One region of the Rhodococcus sp. NS-SX18 genome, then DNA from elsewhere that is predicted to be linked to it. Evidence: riboswitches for the same ligand, from Rfam matches in the RefSeq annotation. Region 1 holds a riboswitch; the other holds the start of a gene.

Region 1 (4,400 bases):
CGGCGCTGGCCGCCGCGACGGGCAGCCTGTTCACCGCGGCGCTGGTGGCGCTGGTGGGGGCCTGCGCGAGCGCCCTGGCGAAGGTGTCGCTGGATGCGTCCCTGCAGCAGGACCTCCCGGAGGAGTCCATCGCGTCCGGGTTCGGTCGTTCGGAGACGGTGCTGCAACTGAGCTGGGTGTTCGGTGGGGCGCTGGGGGTGCTGCTGCCCACCGAGTACTGGCTCGGGTTCACCGTGATCACGGTCGTGCTGGCCCTCGGGCTGACGCAGACGATCCTCACCTACCGTGGAGGCACCGTCGTTCCGGGCTTCGGAGGAAAACGCCCGGAACACGCCACCCAGGAGACCACCGGTCGCATCCCGCGGCCAGGCGGACGTACGACGAGAAACGGAACCCGATGAGACTGCAGCCCCGGACGAAGAAGACGATCGCGATCCTGGTGGTCGTGGCGCTGATCGCGATCGGCGGGCTCACCGCGGTCGTGGTCTCCCTCGTCCGGTCGGCACCGCCGAGCCTGCCCACGGTGACGGCATATGCGCAGGGCCGTACGGTCACGGTCGATCCCGGCCTGTGCAGCGCCGACGGCACGTGCGCCGGCCTCGAGGCGGTGATGCTCGAGGTTCCGGCCGGCATGCCGCTGCAGTTGTCGCTGCCGTCGGAGATCGCGGAGTCCGACTGGCGGCTCAACGTCACCTACGGTGATCCGCGCACCGGTGAGATCTTCGAGGGGTTCCGTGACTACACGCCCGGTCAGGCCCGTGCCGTGACGGTGCCGTCCGATCCCGGAGCGCAGTTGCTGAACGTGGTGCTGCAGCTGCCCGCGACCGGGGAGCAGGCGCCGGTCTGGGCCATCCAGACGTTCTGAGCCACAACGCGCACGCGTTCCGAGCCACAACGCGCACGCGTTCCGAGCCACAGCGCACGCGAGAGGGGCCTTCCGGTGCTGCACCGGAAGGCCCCTCTCGCTCAGGCGTCAGGCGTCGAGTTCGCGCGCGACGGCGCGCATGACCTCGGAGATCCGCTGGGCGGTCTTGCGCTCGGGATGACGGCCCCTGCGCAGCTCCGGCTGCACGGTGGCCTCGAGGAGCTTGATCATGTCCTCGACCATGCCGTGCAGTTCGTCGGGGGTGTGCCGCTTCTGGGGGGCCGCCTCGCGCCGGCCACCCTGACGGACCGACGGCAACGGCTCGAGCAGTTTCAGACTGAGGGCCTGCGGCCCGCGGCGGCCCGCGGCCATGCCGAACTCGACCCGCTGCCCCGGCTTGAGGCCCTCGACCCCGGCCGGGAGCGCGGACGCGCGTACGTAGACGTCCTCGCCCTCCTCCTGGGACAGGAAGCCGAAGCCCTTCTCCACGTCGTACCACTTCACCTTGCCGGTAGGCACTGCGTTCACCCGCTCCTCGACAGCCGTGCCCCGCAGGGCACGAGTGGATATGCAAAACAACGCGCCCCGCTTCGAGTGCGGGACGCGCAGACATGCGTCAGTGTACCCGTGGCGGAGTCCGCTTCCGAAAGTCCGGCGAAGGCGCGCCGGGCCGCGGAAGCACTACGGTGGAACGCGTGGGTACCTCCAGTTCTTCCGTACCGGGCAACGGCCTGCTCAAGGCCGCGCTGGCCTGCTTCGTGGTCGGGGTCGTCGCCGTCGTGGCGATCTTCCTGACCCCCGTCGTCACCGACGGCCGGCCGGGCCTGGTCCTGTATCTGCTGACTCTCGCCTGGCCGCTCGGTTTCGTGCTGGCCTTGACCTTCGCGCTGCGCTCCGGCCGGCGCGCCCGCGGAAGGGACCGCACGTGAGGATTCTGCTCAACATCATCTGGCTGGTCTTCGGCGGTCTGTGGCTGGCGCTGGGGTACTTCCTGGCGGGCCTGATCTGCTTCGTGCTGATCATCACCATCCCGTTCGGCATCGCGGCGTTCCGCATCGGCGTGTACGCGCTGTGGCCGTTCGGCAAGACGGTGGTGGACAAGCCCACGGCGGGGGCGGGTTCGCTGATCGGCAACGTGATCTGGGTGGTCGTCGCCGGCATCTGGCTCGCCCTGGGGCACGTGGTGACGGCGATCGCGATGGCGATCACGATCATCGGCATCCCGCTGGCGCTCGCGAATCTGAAGATGGTGCCGATCTCGCTGCTGCCGCTCGGGAAGGACATCGTCCCGGTGGACACCCGGCCGGGTTACGTGTGACGTTCCTCACATAACGCGGGAATAACGGGGAGGTCGCAGACCGGAACCGGCGATGGACTTTCGGCCCTACCTGCGGCTTCATCGCGCCACACCGGCCACCTCTGCATCGTGCGTGCGACGCCCGGCGTTATCAATTGGTGACAATCACCGTCCCGAGCCGTTACCGTCATGTCCGGCCGGTTGGTTCGGCCACCCCGGGTCCGTCGCGCCAAATCCTGCTCCGCGGAATCCCGGTGTCCCGACGAACGATCCACGGGAGCAGGAAGCGGGGGACCCAACGGTCTCCCAGGGAACACCGATTCCCAGGAGGCACCCGGATCGTCGCCACGCGACGGTCCTCGGGGTGAAGCCGAATCGCCCACCGGCGAGGAGGCCGGGCTACCTCTTCAGCCCGAACCCGACAGCTGACCTCGCAGGCGCGTACGGAGAGGAACCGGAACCGACATGAGCGGACGCCATCGCAAACCCACCAACACCGGCCGCACCGTCGCCAAGTTCGCGCTGACCAGCGCTGTTCTCGGCGTCACGGGGGTCGCCTTCAGCGGCACCGCCAACGCCGCTCCCGACTCCGACTGGGATCGCCTCGCGCAGTGCGAGTCCGGCGGCAACTGGGCCATCAACACCGGCAACGGCTACCAGGGTGGCCTGCAGTTCTCCCCCAGCACGTGGAACGCCTACGGCGGCGGCGAGTACGCCGCGACCGCCAACCAGGCCAGCCGTGAAGAGCAGATCGTCGTCGCCGAGCGCGTGCTGGCCGGCCAGGGCTGGGGCGCATGGCCGTCCTGCTCCTCGAGCCTCGGCCTGAGCAGTGCGCCGACGGAGCGCAGCGCCCCGTCCACGAGCGCCGGCACCGTCCAGAACGCCCCGGTCGTCGAGGCCGCCCCCGAGGTGCCCCAGGTGCCTGCCCTGCCCGCCGAGGCCCAGGGCCTGCGGGCCGGTTTCGAACAGGGTCTCGAGGCCCTGCGCCAGGCCGGTATCGCCGTCGACCAGAACCTCGTCGACGCGGTCAACGCCGCCCTGCCGAACTGACACCCGGCACAGCCGCACGAAAGAGCCCCGCACCTGCAGGTGCGGGGCTCTTCGCAATCCGGATCAGCGGTTGATGACGGTGCGGGGATGGGTGTACGGGAGGGCGTCGACGGGCAGCGGGAACTCCATCTCCTCACCGTACGGGGACAGCGGGCCGGAACGAGTCGAGGACAACTCGGTGACGGCGTGGTCCCCGTCCGCCACCTTGGGCCACCCCGGATCGACGTACTGCTTCTTCGAATTGTCAGCCATGCGCTCATTTTGGCAGGCAGGTTCACGGACAGCCACTTCAGGTCTCTAATCTTGGTGTCGATGACCGCCACCGACCCCGCCGCGCCGGAGACCGGCCCGGAGTCACTCGCCCACTGGCTTGCCGACCGCCGCGATGCCGACCTCGGCGAGCTGCTGCGCGCCCGCCCCGACCTGGTGGTCCCGCCACCTGCCACGATGAGCGTCCTGGCCGGCCGCGCACAGCAGCGCGCGTCGGTGTTCCGCGCCGCCGACGAGCTCTCCGTCCTCGACTTCGGGGTGGTCGAGGCCCTGACCCGGCTGGGTGCCGACCGGGAGCCCGTCACGCGACGCGCTCTGCTCGACTCCCTCTCCGGCCGGGTCACGGCCAAGAACGTCGACCGGTCCCTCGAGGCACTGCGGCGGCTCTCCCTCGTGTGGGGCCCGGCCGACGGGCTGCGGGTCGTCGAGGCCGCCGCGGCGACGGTGCCGTGGCGCCTCGGCCGCGGTCCCGACCCCGACGGGCTGCCCGACGAACTCGGCGCCGTCCTCGCCGATCTCGACCCGGCCCGGCGCAGCCTGCTCGACACGCTGGCGCGCACCTCCCCCGTCGGCCGGACCCGCGACGCCGCCCCGGGCACCCCCGCCGACCGGCCCGTGCAGCGCCTGATCGCGGCCGGCCTGCTGATCCGGCTCGACGACGAGACCGTCGAACTGCCGCACCGCGTCGGTCAGGCGCTGCGGGAGGAGGCGCCTTTCGACCCCGCAGCCCTCACCCCGCCCCGGCCGCTGCCCGCGACGCACGTCGTCGCCGACGTCAATGCCACCGCGGCCGGAGCCGCCCTCGAACTGCTGCGGCACTGCGAGAATCTGATCGACGCGCTCGGTGCCCTTCCCGCTCCCGCGCTCAAAGCCGGGGGTCTCGGGGTGCGGGAGCTGCGTCGCCTCGCCAAGACCGTC
Region 2 (4,400 bases), 2.0 Mb from region 1:
CAGTCCGGCGGCTGCCGCGGCGCAGGCTCCGACGGCGTCCGGCGGGCAGTGCTCGCCGTGTCGCTTCGTGCGGGGGATGCGGCGGGTGCAGGTCCGCAGGTGGCAGAACTCGGCGACGGTCGTGGCCACGGCGACGGCGTCGGCCCGCGAGGAGAACGGACCGACGGCGTCGACCGTGGGGCCGCCGACCGGATGCGGTGGAGCCGCGGCGGGCGTCCGCACGACGGACAGCCGGGGGAACGCCTCGTCGGTGAGGGTGATCCACCAGCCCCGCGCGGGGAACTTGGAGCGGCGGTTGTAGGGCGGAGCGTGCGCGGCCAGCAGTCTCAGCTCCCGCACCCCGGCCTCGAGTGCATGGGCGCATTCGACGTGGTCGATCCGGGTGGTGAGCGCCACCATCTCCTTCAACCGGGGCCGGGTCTCGGAACCGGTGAAGTAGTTGCGCACGCGGCGGCGGAGGTCCACGGCCGTACCGATGTACAGCACCTCGTCGGAGGGCCCGCGGAACAGGTACACGCCGGGCCGTCGCGGCAGGTGTGCCGCGAGGGACCGCTTGGCGCGTTGCTCCGCGGTGACCGCCGGCAGGTAGTCCCGCAGTTCGGTGAGGCTGTGGACACCCTGGTTCCCGACGCGCTCGATGAGCGCGTGCAGGACGTCGACGGTGGCCCGGGCGTCGTCGAGCGCGCGGTGCGTGGGCGTGGTGGACACGCGGAACAACTCGGCGAGGGCGGACAGTCGCACGGACGGGGCCTCGTCCCGGCCGAGCACGCGGCGCGCGAGCTTGACCGTGCACAGCACCGTGAACCGTGGCCACGCGACTTCGGTGCGGGACGCCGCGGCCCGCAGGAAGCCGACGTCGAAGCCCGCGTTGTGCGCGACGAGCACGGCCCCTGCGGCGAACTCGAGGAACGACGGCAGGACCTGCTCGATCCGGGGCGCGGAACACACCATGGCGGTGGTGATGCCGGTGAGCTGGACGATGTTCGGCGGGATCGACCGGCCCGGGTCGACGAGCGTGGCGAACTCACCGAGTACTTCACCGCCGCGGATCTTGACCGCGCCGATCTCCGTGATGGCGTCGTCCGTGGAGCTGCCGCCGGTGGTCTCGAGGTCGACGACGACGAACAGCGTCTCCCGCAACGGCGTGTCCAGTTCGTCGAACCCGAGCTGCACCCCGACGGCAGGGTCGGGTCGTCGGGGCACGGTCACGTCGTCAGGGTAGGAGCCGGGTCCGACACCGCGGGGAGTGGGATCCGGCACCAACCGGAGGGAAAAAGAGGGTCGGAGGCCCGGACCCGGCTCGACGAGACGAGGATCACATCGTCGATCACCCGTGTGGGTGTGGGCGCCGCCCCGACGGGGTAGCGGCCCGGGTGGCACGGTGGGGCGTGTCGCCGCGACGGGCGGTGTCGCAGGCGTCCTCGCCGCGGAGATCGCCCGCGGGACCTGCGACGACGTGTCAGCGGGCCGGTGGCGGGCCCCGGGGCGTGCCGGCCACCGCCGCCGGGGCCGCCGCCCTCGAACCGACCGTTACGTTTCCGTGATCGCGCGGCCGGGGTCGTGCGGCCCGAATCGGGCATATCCGTCAATCTGCGGCCGATGAAGCGTCGAAGGTCGACATCCTCCGATGCGATTTCGTAATCTTTTCGAGACCAAGCGGTGAGGATGTCGAACCACCAGAGGGGAGACGCCGCTCGGTCACCGCCTAATCGGCGCATCCACAGCGGGTGCCCGAGCCGGGGACCCACGTTGTCCTCTGGGGTGAATCCCCTCCGACCGTCACCGCGGAACGAGGGGTAGGGCTGATCTTCCCAGCCCGAACCCGTCAGCTAACTCGGTCGGCGGACGAACGGAAGAAATGGAGCAAACCCCTCGTGGCGTCTCAGATTTCCAAGCGCACCGTCCGGCGCGCTGTCGTTGCCGGTGCCCTCGCTCTCGGTGCGGTCACCGTCTCGGCCGGTCCCGCCCTCGCGGAGCCGATCACCATTCCCGGCGTCGGCTCGTTCGACCTGCCGGCCGGCGTGACCCTTCCGCCGGAGGTCACCAACCTCGTCCCGCCGGCCCCGCAGGGTGCCGCACCGGCTCCGGCCGCGCCCTTCAGCGCGCCGGTGACCTCGGTTGCCCAGCGCGCCGTGGACGCAGCCCACAGCAAGCTCGGCGCCCCCTACGTCTACGGCGCCGCCGGTCCTGATGCCTTCGACTGCTCCGGACTGGTGCAGTGGGCCTACAAGCAGGCCGGTCTGAACCTGCCGCGCACCAGTTACGACCAGGCCTCCGCCGGCCGGGCCGTGGACGTCTCCGCCCTGCAGCCCGGCGACGTCGTGTCGTTCTACGGCGGTGGCCACTCCGGCATCTACATCGGCAACGGCAACGTCATCCACGCGTCGACCTCGGGTCAGCCCGTGAAGATTGCTCCGATGAACTCGATGCCGGTCGACGGGGCCCGCCGCTACTGAGCGACGACTCCACGACTGTCACGCAGTGCAGCGGGGGCGGACCGGTCGACGCCGGTCCGCCCCCGCTGGCGCTCCGGGGCCGCACTACCCGGCGCAGCCGGAGCTACCGGCGGGTAGACACGACCCGGAACCCTTCCGTAACCTGATCGAGATTTTTCGGGTAACGGGTGCGCAACCTCGAACGAAAGGACCTGGTCCCGTGGTGGTGGACTGGACGAAACCGTCGCTTCGGGCGCTGGTGATCGGGGTGCTCCTCGCGGTGTTCTCGGTGGCCGCCCCAGCCGGCGCCGACCCGGTGGGGGAGAGCCCCACCGCCGCACTGGAGCGGCTGGCCGAGCTGTCACGCAAGTCCGAGCAGACCACCGAGGCGCTGCACAACGCCGGAATCGACCTCGACGCGAAGGTCGAGGCCCAGCGCGCCGCCGACGCGGCTCTGACGCGCGACCGGGAGGTGCTGGCCGCCGCGGAAGCGGAACTCGCCGTCTTCCGGCCCACGGTGGACAAGCTCGCCGTCGCCAACTATCGCGGCGCCCGCACCAACCGGTTGTTCGCTCTGATGGTCAGCGAGTCGCCCCAGCAGCTGCTCGACCAGATGGCGGCGCTCGACGTCATCGCCCACCAGACCGCCGACCAGGTCGCGGGATTCCGCACCGCGTCGGCCGCGGCCGCGGAGGCTGCGCTGGCCTCCCAGCGCTCGGCCGACCAGGCGCGCGCCGCCGCCGAGCAGGCCCAGGTCGTGCGGGACGAACTGCAGCGGCAGCAGAGCGAACTCGAGGTCCGGATCGACGAGGTGCTCGCCGCGTTCGCCGACCTGAGCGCCGAGGAGAAGGCCACCCTCGCCGGCACCCCGTTCCCCCCGGGATTCGATGCCGAGAAGATCCTGTCGAGCCTGGCCCCCGGCAGCGGCAGCGGTGCCCTGCAAGCCGGCATGACCCGGATCGGCAGCCCGTACAGCTGGGGTGCCGCCGGTCCCTCCGAGTTCGACTGCTCCGGTCTGGTGGTGTGGGCCTACAAGCAGATCGGCAAGGACCTGCCGCGGTCGAGTCAGGCCCAGGCGCAGGGGGGCACCCCCGTCCCGCGCGATCAGCTCCGACCCGGCGACGTCGTGACCTTCTACGACGACGCCTCGCACGTGGGGCTGTACGCGGGTAACGGCAACGTCCTGCACGCCTCCACCTACGGAGTGCCGGTCAAGGTCGCCCCGATGGACCGGATGCCGTTCCACAACGCCCGCCGGTACTGACGTCCGCCGCGCCGCCCCCGCGGCGCCGTCGTGGGCGCGACCTACACTGGCCGCCGTGCCCGCGCCCGATTCGTCGCCCCGCCCCCCTGGCAGCCGCCGGTGGGAGCGGCTCGGCGTCGCCGGACTGGTCGTCGCGGTCCTGGCCGTCGGCCTCTCGCTCGCGTTCACGCCCGACGACGGCCCGGCGGAACCGGGCTCGCACCGGGCCGTGCAGGAACTGCTCGACACATGGTCCCGGGCCGTGCGCACCGCCGACCCGGCGGTACTCGCCACCGTCGTGGATCCCCGCGCCCGCCCGGGACTGCTCGACGCGGAGGTCCGCCGCGCGGAGGCCCTCGCCGCGTTGCCGCTGGCGGACTTCGCCTACGAGCTCGGTCCGGACCTCGGCACCGACGTCCCCGACGACCTGGCGGCCCGGCTCGGCGCCGACGAGGCCCGTGCCCTCACCGTCCTGCTGCGCTACGCCGTCGAAGGGATCGACGACGAACCGACGCGCAAGCCCGTGACGGTGGTCCTCGCCCGCCGGGGGGAGCAGTGGCACCTCGTCGACGACCGCCCGCTGCCGGGCGCGGAAACCACCACCTGGCGGGGGCCGTGGGACTACGGCCCACTCGAGGTCCGGGCCGTGGACACCGGAGCCGGGAGCCGGTCCCTCGTCGTGGGCCATCCCGGGCACTCGTCCCTCGTCGCCGACATCGCCG

Evidence for each region. A riboswitch is a leader RNA that binds a small molecule or an ion and turns the genes downstream of it on or off. The one in region 1 is predicted to bind cyclic di-AMP.
Region 2: another riboswitch for cyclic di-AMP. It lies ahead of AC2IPW_RS14475 (C40 family peptidase); the one in region 1 lies ahead of AC2IPW_RS05450 (transglycosylase family protein).

What each region holds. Positions count from the first base shown of each region.
Region 1 is NZ_CM170633.1:1,174,856-1,179,255, reverse strand. It holds gene AC2IPW_RS05475 (MFS transporter) at 1-401, shown strand, start outside; gene AC2IPW_RS05470 (DUF2771 family protein) at 398-865, shown strand; gene AC2IPW_RS05465 (cold-shock protein) at 974-1,384, opposite strand; gene AC2IPW_RS05460 (hypothetical protein) at 1,552-1,794, shown strand; gene AC2IPW_RS05455 (YccF domain-containing protein) at 1,791-2,183, shown strand; cyclic di-AMP (ydaO/yuaA leader) riboswitch at 2,395-2,618, shown strand; gene AC2IPW_RS05450 (transglycosylase family protein) at 2,628-3,212, shown strand; gene AC2IPW_RS05445 (hypothetical protein) at 3,276-3,464, opposite strand; gene AC2IPW_RS05440 (helicase-associated domain-containing protein) at 3,525-4,400, shown strand, end outside.
Region 2 is NZ_CM170633.1:3,144,778-3,149,177, reverse strand. It holds gene AC2IPW_RS14480 (DEDD exonuclease domain-containing protein) at 1-1,203, opposite strand, end outside; cyclic di-AMP (ydaO/yuaA leader) riboswitch at 1,693-1,860, shown strand; gene AC2IPW_RS14475 (C40 family peptidase) at 1,875-2,456, shown strand; gene AC2IPW_RS14470 (NlpC/P60 family protein) at 2,656-3,699, shown strand; gene AC2IPW_RS14465 (gluzincin family metallopeptidase) at 3,755-4,400, shown strand, end outside.